Regions from separate parts of the Fictibacillus sp. WQ 8-8 genome, predicted to be linked through region 3. Evidence: riboswitches for the same ligand, from Rfam matches in the RefSeq annotation. Region 3 holds a riboswitch; each other region holds the start of a gene.

Region 1 (2,202 bases), on a different contig from region 3:
TCCAGCAGGAGAAGGCTCTGAAAGGTGATTAAATCGGTATATTGATACAGTACATTCAGCAGGATCGTAATATCGCTGTATCCTGATACGATTTTTGGATTCTGCCGGATGACATCAAAATCCAGATACGGCAGAATTCCCTCTACTCCTACTCCCCCTCTTGTCGGCAAAATCATTTTCACCTTTTTATTCGTAAACATCGCCATTAAATCAGCTGCCCGCTGTTCATCCGTTCCGGCCAAAAAACCAGTATTCGTGTAAACATTTTTCCCGAGGACAATATTGAATCCAAAATTTCGCAGCGTGGTTAATCCTTCATTAATTATTTGGGCCTCCAGAGGGCTTCCTAGTGTCACGATCCCGATGGTGTCCCCTCTCTGTAGTATCGGTGGTTTAACAGCCATACCTTCATCCCTCCATCAGCACGGTTTCCCATCGAGATTCCATCGATTATGTATATTAGAGTGATGATTTTCCTATAACTATATTTTTTCAATTCCTCCAATCAAAATACTAAAAAGGGAACGAACCGGGTATGTAGAAGTATATAGATATACCATCGTGCCATTTTTGCAATCTCAAATGAAAGGGAGAAAGGGGAATTTCCATGAAAGAATACAAGGTTATTGAATCCAGCGGGCGGTTTACTTTCAGCATGGAAACGTTAAGAGACTCAAATACTCCATTGTCCAGAGAGGAAGCCGAACAGATTAAAGAAAGGCTGGAAGAGTGCGTTCCCTTTCAGCTTGAAGTTGTAAAAATTGATTCAACGGAATGAAAACCTGCCCTATGAGGCAGGTTTTCTTATTACCCATTAACGGCTATCTTCTTCCGTTTTGTGCGATTGCTTAAAAGCCCCGATTTTTCAAGTACAGCATAGATCGAGCACCAGGACCTCTTGGAAAAATAGATGGGAACACTCTGTTTGTTCGCCTTTTTCTTAATCGCTGCTGAAAACTCATGGTTTATAAAATCGGTCAGGACCAGAACCAAGTTCACATGACTTGGAATCTCCTTTTGAGACATTCTAGCTTTTCTTCCGCTCACATGAATGATCTCCCTTATCCCTTGATGCTCCAGTTTCTTCGTAATTTTCCCAAGATGATCTCCACCAACAATTAATAACGACGACATACCAGCATCTCCCTTCTCTCTCTTATTTCAACTATTTCTTTTTGCTCGAGCTGAATAAAAAAAACAAAGGCATACATCCCAAAAAGAGAGTTGCCTTTGGTTTTCCAATCAGCAGCAAAAAAGAATATATAAATATCCCTATGGATTTACTCTGTTTTATACCGTAATAAAAACCTCTTCCTACTACGATCACGTAATAAGAAGAGGTTAGACATAACCAAATTACCCTTCTTATTGTCCAAGCCAAAGCTTGTTGGAATTGGCACAGTTCCCTCTCCGGGACCGCTGCCGAGACTTCAAAGGGCCAAATCCCTCCACCTCTCTTAATAAGTTAGAAAATTTTAAATTATTAAAAATAATATAATGGAATAAGCCTGGTAAGTCAACAGTTTTTAAGCATAATGACAGGCCGTAAAATGTCCGTTCCCCATATCCCTGAATTCGGGGGTTTTTTCCGCACAAAGCTCTGTTGCCAGCGGACACCGTGTACGAAACTTGCAGCCTGACGGCGGGTTAACAGGACTTGGAATATCTCCTTTTAAAATAATTCTCTCCCTCTTGATCCGTGGATCGGGTATTGGGACAGCAGACAAGAGCGCTTTCGTATAGGGATGCAGCGGATTATCAAACAGCTCTTCTTTCGTTGCCATCTCCACAATATTGCCAAGGTACATGATCGCAATCTTTGTACAAAGATGCTCAACGACACTCAAATCATGTGAAATAAACAAATACGAAAGGCCTTTCTTCTTCCTCAGATCACTGAAAAGATTAATAATCTGTGCCTGAATGGAAACGTCCAGAGCAGCGACCGGTTCATCCATGACAAGAAACTCGGGATTGAGTGCCATCGCCCTGGCAATGACGATTCTTTGCCGCTGGCCGCCAGAGAACTCATGAGGATAACGATCCACATGAAAGGGTGAAAGACCGCATGTTTCCATTACTTGAAGCACCTTTGCTCTAACATCCTTACTGGTAGCAAGACCGTGCTGAACCATGGCTTCCCCAATGGCATCTCCCACCCGGATCCTGGGGTTTAATGAGCTGAACGGGTCCTGAAAGACG
Region 2 (2,202 bases), on a different contig from region 3:
CAGGCTGTGCTACACCGATTGCATATGCAAGCTGAACTTCTACTTTGTCAGCAAGTCCGGAAGCAACGATGTTTTTCGCTACGTAACGAGCGGCGTACGCTGCAGAACGGTCAACTTTAGTTGCATCTTTACCGGAGAATGCTCCACCACCGTGGCGAGCATATCCGCCATACGTATCAACAATGATCTTACGGCCAGTTAATCCAGCATCACCTTGTGGTCCGCCGATAACGAAACGGCCAGTCGGATTAATGAAGTATTTTGTGTTTTCGTCGATCAATTCTGCAGGAACAACAGGCTTGATGACTTGTTCTTTAATGTCGGCTTGAATTTGCTCAATTGTAATTTCTGGATGGTGCTGAGTGGAGATAACAATCGTATCGATACGAACCGGTTTGTCATCCTCATCATATTCCACCGTTACTTGAGTTTTACCATCCGGACGAAGGTAAGGAACTTCTTCGGTTTTACGCACTTCAGCCAATCGGCGGGACAGGCGGTGTGCCAAAGAGATCGGAAGCGGCATAAGTTCAGGTGTTTCATTGTTGGCATAACCAAACATAAGACCTTGGTCACCAGCACCGATCGCTTCGATTTCTTCATCAGTCATTGAGCCTTCACGAGCTTCAAGCGCTTGGTCAACACCCATCGCGATATCCGCAGACTGCTCATCAATGGATGTAAGAACTGCGCATGTTTCAGAATCGAAACCGTATTTTGCACGGTCATAGCCGATTTCTTTGATCGTTTCGCGAACGACTTTTGGAATATCAACATAAGTAGATGTGGTGATTTCACCAGCAACAAGCACAAGGCCTGTCGTTACGGATGTTTCACAAGCGACACGTGCGTTCGGGTCGTTTGCAAGGATTTCATCCAGGATCGCATCGGAAATTTGGTCACAAATTTTATCCGGATGCCCTTCCGTAACTGATTCAGATGTAAAAAGACGACGACTTTTAGACAATTGAGATCCTCCTTCTCTATTGAAAGCATAGAGCAATTTTTTTATAAGATACGGTACTCATTCCTATATGGATACTTTGTTTTGTAAAATATTCAGGTTCAAACTGTTTTAAGACATAAAAAAAGCCTTTCCCTGGACCTAAAATACACGAGGGAAAAGGTCTTATGTCTACGCCTTCACCTCTTATTTTCAAGGTTTTTTCACCTTGCAGGTTAGCACCTTTTCACTTCACTGCACAAGATGCATATGTGATGATGAAGTGTCGGTTGCTGGGTTTCATAGGGCCTGTCCCTCCACCTACTCGGAATAAGAGTAGCCGTTCCCGAAATATAATAGCGCAGTTCGACAAACCTGTCAACTTGAAAAGCTATACTCTCCCTCTCCAGCGGGAGTCTGGGCGATCCTTCAAACGGAATTAAGTACCTATTATAAATGAAAGATTATGCTTTTAAAAACAAAGAGCCTGATTTATGAACCAATTTACAATTTGCTAAATAAAATAGTATACATTATTTGTTTCAATGTGTTATACTAATTTCGAATTTACTTACGATATTAATGATAAATATATTTCTTAAAAGGATGGTTTTGCGAACATGAATACGGTTGATTTAACGACGACTTTAGATGACATTCTATCCAGCGCTGCTACTCATGAAAATCTACCTGTACCTATGCTTGTTGAAAAGGCGCTGCTCCGAAATGAAGGCATTTTATCTTCAACCGGTGCTCTCAGGGCCACTACTGGAAAATATACTGGACGTTCTCCCGAAGACAAATTCATCGTGGATGAAGCTAGCACACAAGATAAAATAAACTGGGGCAAAATCAATAAGCCCTTTAACGAAGAGAAATTTGAGCAGCTCTATAAAAAAGTACTTCATTACTTAGGACAAAAAGAGGAATTGTTTGTATTCAAAGGATTCGCTGGTGCCGACCACGCGTACAGGCTGCCTATTCAGGTGATTAATGAATTCGCTTGGCATAACCTGTTTGCCCACCAAATGTTCATCCGTCCGACAGCTGAAGAACTAAAAGGAATCGAAGCGGGATTCACCGTGGTATCTGCACCAGGATTTCAAGCAGATCCTGCTGTAGACGGGACCAATTCTGAAACCTTCATTATTATATCATTTGAGAAGCGTATCGTATTGATCGGAGGAACTGAATATGCAGGAGAAATTAAAAAGTCCATCTTCTCAGTAATGAACTACATTCTTCCTGAAAAAGGGATC
Region 3 (2,202 bases):
TCCCGGTATTGGTCCGCTGCTTGCTGCTGGTCCATTTGCATCCATGTTTAATGAGGATTCAGAGGATGATTTAAAAGAAGTTCTCATGTCCCTGGATCTTTCAGAACGGACCGCTGAGCGTTATGTGCAAAAAATAGAACAGGGCAGCATTATGGTTTTCTTAGAAAAAGATGCGGTGAAACTTTAACAATAGAGTAATTCTAATAGGTGCCTGAACGCATAAAATAGTCCGCCACATGAAAGGATATGTACATAAAAGCAAGTTAAAGTGAGGGCGGATATGAAAAAAGAGAATATGGCAATTCTAAGCGGCGTTATGATAATGGGTATTGTAGCTTTAAGACTAATGAACAGGCTTCGTAATGATGATCATTGGATGAAACTTGACGGAATGGGAAGCTTGGCTATATTTTCAGCACGGGGCGGAGGTTTCGTGGATTTCTTTCTGAGAAGTTACTCTTTTCTTGGTTCTGGATTTCTGTTGATTCCTGCCACTATTTATTCTGCATACAGATACAGGAAAAAAGGAAAGAGAAACATTGTTTTTTTATTAATAGCCAACCTGATCGGATGCCGTTTGATTAACTCTGTTTGGAGAAAGAATTGGAAGCAGCGGCCTCCATCCACTAAACCTTTTTACATTAGGTATGGATATCCGAGTGCTCATGCGATGAATGCAACAGCGCTTTATGGTCTTTTTACACTCTTATCAAAAAAATTTGTTAGAACGAAATTTTGTATATTGGCAGTGCACCTTGGATTTATTTGCTGGAGCAGAATTTATCTAGGCATTCACTATATTACGGATGTACTGGCTGGAGTTGCCGGAGGAGTAATGTGGCTGGCTTTTATGGCTTCAGTGTTTTTATTCCGATCAGAGAACTCCGAAAAAAGATTTGACATCGACTTAGATCATGGTATAAGATAGGTCACATCAAGTAAATATGAACGTGTTTCTTATCCAGAGAGGTGGAGGGATATGGCCCTGTGATACCTCGGCAGCGGGTTTTTCTTTTGAAAAACACTGTGCCAATTCCAGCAAGTTCCTTTAAGGGCTTGGAAGATAAGAAGAGCAGCTCGTTTCCTTATGGATACAACATCTCTTCTTTCTTTAAGAAGAGATTTTTTTATTTAATTGAACATTATATTTGTTTCTTATCCAGAGAGGTGGAGGGATTGGCCCTTTGAAACCTCGGCAGCGGGTTCCCGGTTTAATGGGAATACTGTGCCAAGTCCGGCAAGCGATTAGCGCTTGGAAGATAAGAAGAGATCAGCCACTCATCTATGCGTCAGGCCTCTTCTTGTTTTCAAGAAGAGGCTTTTTTTGATGTTTTAACAGTAGCGAGAAAGGAGATCACATCATTGATTCGATTTGAAGAGGTAACCAAAATTTATGAGAGTGGCAAAAGCCAGGTAAGAGCGTTAAACAATGTGAGCTTTGAGATAAAAAAAGGAGAGATCTACGGTGTTGTCGGATACAGCGGAGCAGGAAAGAGCTCCTTGCTGCGATGTGTGAATCTTTTGGAGAAGCCGACATCAGGGCACGTCTTTGTAGGAGAGGAGGACATGGCAAGATTGTCTCCGAAGGAACTGAGAAAAAAACGGAAAAATATCGGTATGATTTTTCAGCATTTTAATCTGCTGAACGCAAAAACGGTATTTGATAATATTGCGACACCGCTTTATCTTCTCGGCATGAAGAAATCATTCGTTAAAGAGAAGGTGAACGACCTGCTGGAATTTGTTGGCTTGTCCGAGCACGGGCATAAATATCCCGACCAGCTCTCCGGCGGACAAAAACAGCGGGTAGGCATTGCCCGGGCGCTCTCCACTGATCCGGAAGTGCTATTGTGTGATGAAGCAACATCGGCATTGGATCCGCAGACGACCTCCAGTATTTTAAAGCTTCTGAAAAAAATCAATAAGGAATACAACATTACGATTCTGATCATCACGCATGAGATGAACGTCATTCGTGAGATATGCGATTCCGTCGCTGTTATGGAGAACGGAGAAGTGATTGAGAAAGGGAGCGTTTTTGATGTATTTGCAAGGCCACAGACTGAGACGGCAAGGCGCTTCGTCAGTTCAGTTCTTCAGGATGAATTGCCTGAGTCCCTTAAAGACCTATTGAAGAAGCAGGACAGGAATCATCAGATCTTCAGGATTGTATTTACCGGAGCATCCACAGGACAACCGCTG
Region 4 (2,202 bases), on a different contig from region 3:
CCCGTACCAGCTTACGGTTGCATCCCTGCCTTTTGGAACATAAGGTACACTTCGGCTGTGTGAAAAACGCTGCACAATATGAAGTCCAGCCCGGTCCACGGCATTAAAAAGAGTAGAGGAGACCTGGCAGATTCCTCCGCCAACTCCCTCTGAAAGCTCTCCACGAACAATAACAGGTGCACGCATGTACCCTTTGTCCGTAGTCCGTCTGCCTACGACCCCGTTAAAGGAAAAGGTCTCTCCAGGAAACACGACTTGATTATCAATCGCTTTTGCGGCAAGTGAAATATTATGGGTCCTGGATGAATGAGAACGGTTAAAATAAGTGACATACTGAGCAAGGTGATTGGTCCTGATATTTCCAAGCAGCTCACTGTCAACCCTGGGGTGGACGGTTAATAGAGGGACTTCAAGTTTATGAGGCCCCTTGCTGAAAAAGCTGGCATAGAATTGCTCTTTAAACGCTTTTTTGTAGAGCATGGAACCATTTTCTCCAGGAGTAATTCCTCCTAAATCATTAATTCTTGCATTAAGGGGCGGACGGTAAACCTGACCTTCCAATTTTGCAGCAAACGACTCGAATTTTTCACCGTCTATGATAGGCGTACCTGGCAGCGGGACCATAAAGTCTTTTCGATCAATAATTGCGATGGTTTGGCCTTGCTGAATCAATGATATACTCTCAGGCGTATAGACAGGCTGTACGGCCAGCAGCATACCGGTTAACAATGAAAGTAACATAACAAAACAACCTCCCAAAAGATAGTATGAGGAAGGACGGCTGGATTTATGTAGTAAGCATTCACGTAAATAAAATTTAGATTTTTCAAAAAAGTTATTGACTTTCCATTGCATACCTGTTTTAATAACTATTAATCCGATGAGGATTATATGAATTAAAAACTCCATAAATTTTTTCTTATTCTGAGAGGTGGAGGGAATTGGCCCTGCGAAACCTCGGCAGCGGACTCTTTAACGAGAGAACTGTGCCAAATCCAACAAGCATCAGCTTGGACGATAAGAGAAGTAGAACGCTATTTAACTTCTTCTTACACGTCCATGAGATGTAAGAGGAAGTTTTTTATTGAGTAAAAAAATATCGTGCAGCTGATTGGTAAACCAAAGGCCGTGTCTCAACATTAGCAGACATGGCCTTTTGGTTTTCTTTTTTTCATAAACTGTTTCCGTTTGAAAGGGGGAATTTTATTCGCTGCAAATGTTCAAAACGTTTCGTCGACCGGACAACCGGAGGCTTTCCTTAAAAAGGAGGGTTCCGGTTGTTTTCTTTTTGCAAAAACGCAGGGAAGAAGGGAGATATGATATGACTTTACTGCAAATTAGTAAACTCAATCGGAGTTTTGAAACAGGAAAAGGCGTGACAAAAGCACTTGAGCAAATAGATCTCGATGTGAATCAAGGAGAATTTATTACAGTGATCGGCCCGAGCGGCTGCGGAAAAAGCACATTATTAAAAATAATTGCTGGATTGGATACAAGGCATGAGGGCTCTGTATTGCTGGATAACCAAAAAGTATCCGGGCCGAGCATTGATAAAGGGTTTATTTTTCAAGAACCCAGGCTGTTTCCCTGGCTGACCGTGGAAAAAAATATCGCGGCCAACTTGCCTGTGAAAGAAAGTGCTACACAAGAAAAAGTTCGCGAGCTGATTAAGCTGGTACGGTTGGAGGACTTTGAAAATGCCTATCCAAAAGAGCTGTCGGGAGGAATGGCACAGCGGGTATCCATCGCAAGAGCCCTGCTTAGAAATCCTAAGATTCTTCTCTTAGATGAACCATTTGGAGCGTTGGATGCCTTTACCCGGTCACATATGCAAAAGGTACTGCTCAATATCTGGCAGAAGAATCGGACGACGATGATATTTGTGACTCACGACATCGATGAGGCCATTTATCTCGCCAGCACTGTAGTGATCATGAATCCCCGGCCAGGCACAGTCAGGGAGGTCATACCGATTGAACTGCCTCATCCACGGAGAAAAACAGATCTTGCTTTCCAGGAAATACGACAGCGGGTATTGAGTGAATTTGAAAAAGTGGAGGAAAGCGAGCGAGCAGCAACCGTCCGATAACGATATAAAGGAGATGAAAAAATGAGCAATCAGACTGGGGTATTAACGAGAACGACTGTAGAACGAAAACAAAGCATCAAGGAAACAGCATCAAAAAAACAGAGGAAAAACCC

What was found. A riboswitch is a leader RNA that binds a small molecule or an ion and turns the genes downstream of it on or off. The one in region 3 is predicted to bind S-adenosylmethionine.
Region 1: it holds a riboswitch for S-adenosylmethionine, as region 3 does, so the genes downstream of both, M1K46_RS18865 (DUF2325 domain-containing protein) here and M1K46_RS14485 (methionine ABC transporter ATP-binding protein) in region 3, are expected to answer to the same signal.
Region 2: it holds a riboswitch for S-adenosylmethionine, as region 3 does, so the genes downstream of both, metK (methionine adenosyltransferase) here and M1K46_RS14485 (methionine ABC transporter ATP-binding protein) in region 3, are expected to answer to the same signal.
Region 4: it holds a riboswitch for S-adenosylmethionine, as region 3 does, so the genes downstream of both, M1K46_RS18920 (ABC transporter ATP-binding protein) here and M1K46_RS14485 (methionine ABC transporter ATP-binding protein) in region 3, are expected to answer to the same signal.

Annotation. Positions count from the first base shown of each region.
Region 1 is NZ_JAMXKG010000009.1:87,998-90,199, forward strand. It holds gene M1K46_RS18855 (S66 peptidase family protein) at 1-404, opposite strand, end outside; gene M1K46_RS18860 (hypothetical protein) at 608-778, shown strand; gene M1K46_RS18865 (DUF2325 domain-containing protein) at 808-1,134, opposite strand; SAM riboswitch class I at 1,363-1,467, opposite strand; gene M1K46_RS18870 (ABC transporter ATP-binding protein) at 1,527-2,202, opposite strand, start outside.
Region 2 is NZ_JAMXKG010000005.1:314,332-316,533, forward strand. It holds gene metK (methionine adenosyltransferase) at 1-967, opposite strand, end outside; SAM riboswitch class I at 1,148-1,280, opposite strand; gene pckA (phosphoenolpyruvate carboxykinase (ATP)) at 1,564-2,202, shown strand, end outside.
Region 3 is NZ_JAMXKG010000006.1:60,730-62,931, reverse strand. It holds gene M1K46_RS14495 (general stress protein) at 1-187, shown strand, start outside; gene M1K46_RS14490 (phosphatase PAP2 family protein) at 281-928, shown strand; SAM riboswitch class I at 955-1,070, shown strand; SAM riboswitch class I at 1,153-1,266, shown strand; gene M1K46_RS14485 (methionine ABC transporter ATP-binding protein) at 1,363-2,202, shown strand, end outside.
Region 4 is NZ_JAMXKG010000009.1:99,272-101,473, reverse strand. It holds gene M1K46_RS18925 (VanW family protein) at 1-741, opposite strand, end outside; SAM riboswitch class I at 917-1,024, shown strand; gene M1K46_RS18920 (ABC transporter ATP-binding protein) at 1,322-2,089, shown strand; gene M1K46_RS18915 (ABC transporter permease) at 2,111-2,202, shown strand, end outside.